3 regions of the Rahnella sp. ATs2 genome follow, and region 3 is predicted to be linked to each of the others. Evidence: predicted binding sites of a transcription regulator. Region 3 holds the regulator's gene; each other region holds the start of a gene.

Region 1 (2,276 bases), on a different contig from region 3:
ATCAGACAGAGAAGCCATTATGACGCAGGAAGAATTGAAAAAAGCAGTCGGCTGGGCCGCACTGGATTACGTCACGCCGGGCACCATTGTCGGTGTCGGTACCGGATCCACCGCCGCACATTTCATTGACGCACTGGGTTCCATCAAAGGCCAGATTGAAGGCGCGGTTTCCAGCTCAGACGCCTCTACCGCAAAACTGAAAAGCTTAGGCATCCACGTTTTCGACAGCAACGAAGTGGACTCCCTGGATGTGTATGTTGATGGCGCGGATGAAATCAACGGCGCAATGCAGATGATCAAAGGCGGCGGTGCAGCGCTGACCCGCGAAAAAATCATTGCGGCGATTGCCAAAAAATTCATCTGTATCGTGGATGCTTCCAAGCAGGTTGATGTGCTGGGTAAATTCCCGCTGCCGGTAGAAGTGATCCCGATGGCGCGCTCTTATGTTGCGCGTGAACTGGTGAAACTCGGCGGTCTGCCGGAGTACCGTCAGAATGTCCTGACCGACAACGGCAACGTGATCCTCGACGTGCATAATCTGAGCATTATGGATGCCATCGCGCTGGAAAATAAGATCAACGGGATCGCCGGTGTCGTGACCGTCGGCCTGTTTGCTAACCGTGGTGCTGACGTGGCGCTGGTCGGGACTTCTGAAGGCGTTAAAACTGTTAAGCTGAAATAATCCAGCGATAAGCAGAAGATCTGGCTGCTCAGATAAAAGCAGCCAGACACACTCCTGTCATAACACAATGTTATGAAGATGATAATTTTCTGGCTGAATCATCTTTTCTTCAAAAGCCTTAATTTGGTGACTTATGTCACATTCCTGAAATTCTCCTCCTGAACGTCTGGCTCCATAAAATCTAACCAGCATGAAATGCTGAAAACCTTCTGGCGAGGTGAGCCTTCTGCTGCCTGTCAGGCAATCGTTTGTATTGATGATGGCGGATTTTTTGTTATGTTGACTGTGAGCAGTCACCTAGCAGTTCGATTTCAGCCAGAAAAATATAGGGTCGGGAAATGGCAAAAGTATCACTTGAGAAAGACAAGATTAAATTTTTGTTAGTGGAAGGCGTCCACCAAAGTGCGGTTGATACACTCCGTGCCGCGGGCTACACCAATATTGAATTTCACAAAGGTGCTTTAGATACGGAGTCGCTGAAAGAATCGATCCGTGATGCGCACTTTGTTGGACTCCGATCGCGTACTCAGCTGACTGAAGAAGTGTTCCAGGCAGCCGAAAAACTGGTGGCTGTTGGGTGTTTCTGTATCGGGACTAATCAGGTGGATCTGAAAGCGGCGACCCGTCGCGGTATTCCGGTCTTCAACGCACCGTTCTCCAATACCCGTTCGGTTGCCGAAATGGTGCTGGGCGAAATGCTGCTGATGATGCGTGGCATTCCTGAAGCTAACGCCAAGGCGCACCGCGGTATCTGGAACAAACTGGCTGTCGGCTCGTTTGAAGCGCGCGGTAAACGTCTGGGTATCATCGGTTACGGCCACATTGGTACGCAGCTGGGAATTCTGGCGGAAAGCCTGGGGATGCGCGTCTTCTATTATGACATTGAAAGCAAACTGCCTTTGGGCAACGCGCAGCCGATTGCCACACTGGAAGAATTGCTCAATACCAGCGACGTCGTCACGCTGCATGTGCCGGAAACAGCCGGAACCAAAGACATGATTTCTGAAGTGCAACTGGCGCAGATGAAGCCGGGCGCACTGCTGATCAACGCCTCACGCGGTACGGTCATCGACATCCCTGCGCTGTGCAATGCGCTGCGTAACAAACATCTTTCCGGTGCGGCTATCGACGTCTTCCCGGAAGAACCGGCGACTAACAGCGACCCGTTCAATTCTCCGCTGTGTGAATTCGACAACGTATTGCTGACGCCGCACATCGGCGGTTCGACGATGGAAGCGCAGGAAGGTATTGGTCTGGAAGTCGCAGGCAAACTGGCGAAGTACTCTGACAATGGTTCAACACTCTCAGCGGTTAACTTCCCTGAAGCTTCTCTGCCGGCACATACCGAGAAAGCCAGCCGTCTGCTGCATATCCACGAAAATCGTCCGGGTGTGCTGACCAGCATCAACCAGATTTTTGCGGAGCAGGGTATCAACATTGCTGCGCAGTACCTGCAAACCAGCCCTGAAATCGGTTATGTGGTGATTGATGCAGAAACGGATATCAATACGCTGACCACTGCGCTGCAACTGATGAAGGCCATTCCGGGCACTATCCGCGCACGTTTGCTGTACTGATTACATCAGTCGTAAAT
Region 2 (2,276 bases), on a different contig from region 3:
CCGGAGAAATACGGGTCAACCACCAGGCCGGTGTTATGACGGATGTACTCTTCCATGCCATCTTTTTTCAGCTTTTCACAGATGTCAGCAGTACGGCGGCATTGCCACACAATCGCGTTATAGATTGGCTTGCCGGTTTCTTTTTCCCACACGATGGTGGTTTCACGCTGGTTGGTGATACCGATACCGGCGATCTGATCAGAGTTGATGTCGGCTTTCGCCAGCACTTCCACCAGCACCGAGCTTTGCGAAGACCAGATTTCCATCGGGTCATGCTCAACCCAGCCAGATTTAGGGTATATCTGGGTGAATTCGCGCTGTGAAACGCTGACGATGTTGGCATCGTGATCCAGAACCACGGCGCGTGAACTGGTCGTACCCTGGTCGAGTGCGACAATGTATTTTTTTTCGTGAGTCGTATCTGCTGACATAATGTTCATCCTGCGAATAAGTAAGCTGTGGAACAGTTTAGCCGATCAGGCCTTACGCTGTTTGGTTGGCTGCGGTGCTTTATCTTCAACCGGCACATTAATCTGATGTGGCAAATGACGACTAATCAACGCTTTATAACCGGCGGCACCCAGGGCAGCACCCACCAGCGGACCGAAAATAGGCACCAGGAAATAAGGGATATCGCGGGCACCGGTAAAGGCGACTTTGCCCCAGCCAGCGAAGTAGGCGAAAAGTTTAGGACCGAAGTCACGCGCAGGGTTCAGGGCGAATCCGGTCAGTGGCCCCATTGATGCGCCGATAACTGCAATCAGAATACCGATCAGCAGCGGTGCCAGCGGGCCACGCGGCAGGCCGTTACCGTCGTCAGTCAGGCCGAGGATCAGCGCCATCAGAACTGCAGTAATCACGGTTTCAACGAAGAATGCCTGTAATACGCTGATGTGCGGGTTTGGATAGGTCGAGAAGATACCGGCCAGATCCAGACTTTCGACACTGCCGCGCACCATGTTGTGGCTTTGCTCGAAATCGAAGAACAGATTGTAATAAAGGCCGTAGACCAGTGCGGCGGCACAGAAGGCGCCTGCAACCTGTGCGATGATGTAAGGCAGAACTTTGCGTCCTTCAAAGTTCGCGAACAAACATAAGGCGACGGTTACAGCCGGGTTCAGGTGTGCGCCTGAAATCGCGGCAGTCAGGTAGATGGCCATTGCCACACCAAATCCCCAGACGATACTGATTTCCCACTGGCCAAAGGATGCTCCGGCAAGTTTCAGCGCAGCAACACAGCCCGCACCGAAGAAAATGATAAGCCCGGTACCCAGAAACTCAGCGATGCACTGACCTTTTAATGTGGAACTCATGGTTTGGCTCATAGTTTGATCCTGCTAAGGATGATGTTAATGGTTAGTTATAATTTTTCTGTCGTGCGTACGTGAACGTAATCGGATTTTGACGTTCATCATTAAATGAGAACGTAATGTGAATTTATCGTTAACGAGCATAAACGAGAAATAGCGAAATCAAATTTTGTGTGTCGTGTCATAAAAATGAGCGATTTCGCGTATTGGCTTAACTTGATGTAGAGCAAAAAGCACAGGGTTTAACATTTTATACGGGCGTTTGAGCCAAACGAACACCCCGCCGCATGGCACTACGGCGGCTAAGGTTATTCGGTATTAAGGACGATTTCTGGTAAGAGGCACCGCTTTTTAAGCATTTCCTGATACCCGGCACTGTTAAATTGCAACAGACTGCGTGGATAAAGGGGTTCTGGGTAGACAGGGCAAAGCTGGCTACATACAATCACCCGTTAAGACACCCGACGTTTATACGAAATTTTGAATTGAATTCGTTATGAAAATCGACGGAGTGCAGGAATTTTTGAGCCGTGTCCGGACGATGCGGCAGAACATAAGATGTGCGCCTTGCGAACATAAGGGGACCGAAAAATGTCATTTGAAGTATTTGAGAAATTAGAAGCTAAAGTTCAGCAAGCGATTGATACCATCACTCTGTTGCAGATGGAAATCGAAGAACTGAAAGAGCAGAACAATACCTTGTCTCAGGAAGTTCAGCAGGCCAGCGGCAATCACGAGTCTCTGGTGCGTGAAAACGCGCAGCTGAAAGAAGAACAACACGTCTGGCAGGATCGTCTGCGTGCACTGTTGGGAAAAATGGAAGAAGTCTGAGTACTTCCGCCATTCAATGAAAAAGGACGCCTCGGCGTCCTTTTTTGTGGCTGAAAACAGCGGTTTACTCAATATCGAGCGGATCTTCTGACAACACGATGCCGGTATTGTCGGCATACAGATGATCGCCGGAGA
Region 3 (2,276 bases):
ACCGCTGTAACGGATATGTTCGGTTTTGGCGACGCACTGTGCGCGGTGGATATGACCAAGTGCCACGTAATCGACCGGCGGAAACGCCTGCGCCGGGAAGGCATCGAGTGTGCCGATATAGATGTCGCGCACGGAATCGGAGGTGCTGACGCCAACCGTGGTCAGATGGCCGGTAGCAATGATCGGTAGCGAAACGCCGAGTTCGTCGCGTTTGGTCTGCGCGGCCTGCCACAACGCGTCATAATGCGCGGCGATGGCTTCCTGTAATGCCAGCTGTTTGTCGCTGCCGGATTGTCCCGCCTGACTGGCGAGCAAATCCCGCGGACGTAAAAACGGAATAGCGCAAAGTACCGCGCCCGGTTTTCCGTCACGCTGGTTGAGCACTAAAATCTGTTCAGAGAGGTTTTCGCCGACGGTCGCAATCACCCGCGTATTCAGGCAGGAAAGCAGCTCACGTGATTCATTTAATGTCGCGACAGAATCGTGATTTCCGGCCAGTACAATCAGCTGACAGCCGGTTTGTTGCAACTCGACGACGAAGCGGTTGTAAAGCTCGCGGGCATAGCTGGGCGGCGAACCGGTATCGAATATATCGCCTGCCACAATCACGGCATCTACCTGATGTTGCTGCACCTGACCGGTCAGCCAGCGCAAAAATGCCTGATGTTCGGCGGCGCGGCTTTTGGTGAAAAAGTACTGGCCGAGGTGCCAGTCTGACGTGTGGATCAGGCGCATGAGACTCCCGTATGGATCCTGGATGACGACAATGGGGCAAAGTATAAACGTCGGCGGGGGACGCTGTCCCCGATAAATCGGACCAATTTCAGCGAGATGGCAGCTGAATAGAAGAAATGTATCTGTCATATTTGACTGTAATGAACCATCCTTTCTATTCATAAATCTGTCACAAAACTGACGCATAATGGCGCCCGCAATCAAATAAAAGATCGCTAACCTATTGGCAGGACCTACGATGGCAAGACGTATATTGGTGGTTGAAGACGAAGCTCCAATCCGTGAAATGGTGTGTTTTGTACTGGAACAGAATGGCTATCAGGCAGTAGAAGCTGAAGATTTTGATTCAGCCGTTGGCCAGCTGGTAGAACCTTACCCTGAACTTATCCTGCTCGACTGGATGTTACCCGGCGGTTCCGGTATTCAGTTTATCAAACATCTCAAACGTGAAGCACTGACCCGCGAAATTCCGGTGATGATGCTGACCGCCCGCGGTGAAGAAGAAGACAGGGTGCGCGGCCTGGAAGTCGGTGCCGATGATTACATCACCAAACCGTTTTCTCCAAAAGAACTGGTTGCACGTATTAAAGCCGTGATGCGCCGCATCTCGCCAATGGCGGTGGAAGAAGTGATCGACATGCAGGGTTTAAGCCTGGATCCGTCGTCTCACCGTGTGATGGCCAACGAGCAGGCGCTCGATATGGGGCCGACCGAATTTAAATTATTGCACTTCTTTATGACCCACTCCGAACGTGTTTACAGCCGCGAACAGTTGCTCAATAACGTCTGGGGCACTAACGTTTATGTGGAAGATCGCACGGTAGACGTGCATATTCGTCGTTTACGTAAAGCGCTGGAAACCAGTGGACATGACAGAATGATCCAGACTGTTCGTGGAACCGGATACCGTTTTTCAACGCGTTATTGAGTCCCCACAGCGGAGAATCTGTGTGCTAGAACGTTTGTCATGGAAACGATTGGCCGGTGAATTCTTTCTCTTTTGCCTGCCCGCGTTAATCCTCGGTATCTTCGTCGGCCATTTCGGCTGGCTCCTCTTTGCGTCGCTGCTGGCGGCGCTGGGCTGGAATTATTACAACCAGCTCAAACTCTCTCACTGGCTGTGGCTTGACCGCAGCATAACCCCGCCGAATGGCCGCTGGAGCTGGGAGCCTCTGTTTTACGGGCTGAACCAGATGCAGATGCGTAACCGCCGTCGCCGTCGTGAATTAGGTCAGCTCATCAAACGTTTCCGCAGCGGTGCCGAATCATTACCCGATGCGGTGGTATTGACGACGGAAGAGGGCAATATTTTCTGGTGTAACGGACTGGCGCAAGATTTGCTCGGTTTCCGCTGGCCGGAGGATAACGGACAACACATCTTTAACCTGCTGCGTTATCCCGAGTTTCGTACCTGGATCCAGACCCGTGATTTCAGCCGTGCCCTGAATTTGCAACTCAATAACGAGCATTACGTCGAGTTTCGCGTGATGCCTTATTCCGAAGGGCAACTGCTGATGGTGGCGCGTGATGTTACGCAGATG

The links. Region 3 encodes PhoB, which activates phosphate uptake and scavenging genes when phosphate is short. Its sites were predicted from a motif close to CTGTCATAAAACTGNCNNAT; they were not measured.
Region 1: the regulator PhoB is predicted to act here: its motif matches at 737-756, upstream of serA (phosphoglycerate dehydrogenase).
Region 2: the regulator PhoB is predicted to act here: its motif matches at 1,489-1,508, upstream of ACJY2G_RS23010 (MIP/aquaporin family protein).

The regions. Positions count from the first base shown of each region.
Region 1 covers NZ_JBLYPL010000005.1:49,625-51,900, reverse strand. Annotated here, with positions in the region: gene rpiA (ribose-5-phosphate isomerase RpiA) at 20-682, shown strand; gene serA (phosphoglycerate dehydrogenase) at 1,021-2,259, shown strand.
Region 2 covers NZ_JBLYPL010000029.1:34,060-36,335, reverse strand. Annotated here, with positions in the region: gene glpK (glycerol kinase GlpK) at 1-431, opposite strand, end outside; gene ACJY2G_RS23010 (MIP/aquaporin family protein) at 477-1,325, opposite strand; gene zapB (septal ring assembly protein ZapB) at 1,902-2,141, shown strand; gene rraA (ribonuclease E activity regulator RraA) at 2,206-2,276, opposite strand, start outside.
Region 3 covers NZ_JBLYPL010000009.1:194,064-196,339, reverse strand. Annotated here, with positions in the region: gene sbcD (exonuclease subunit SbcD) at 1-735, opposite strand, end outside; gene phoB (phosphate response regulator transcription factor PhoB) at 974-1,663, shown strand; gene phoR (phosphate regulon sensor histidine kinase PhoR) at 1,686-2,276, shown strand, end outside.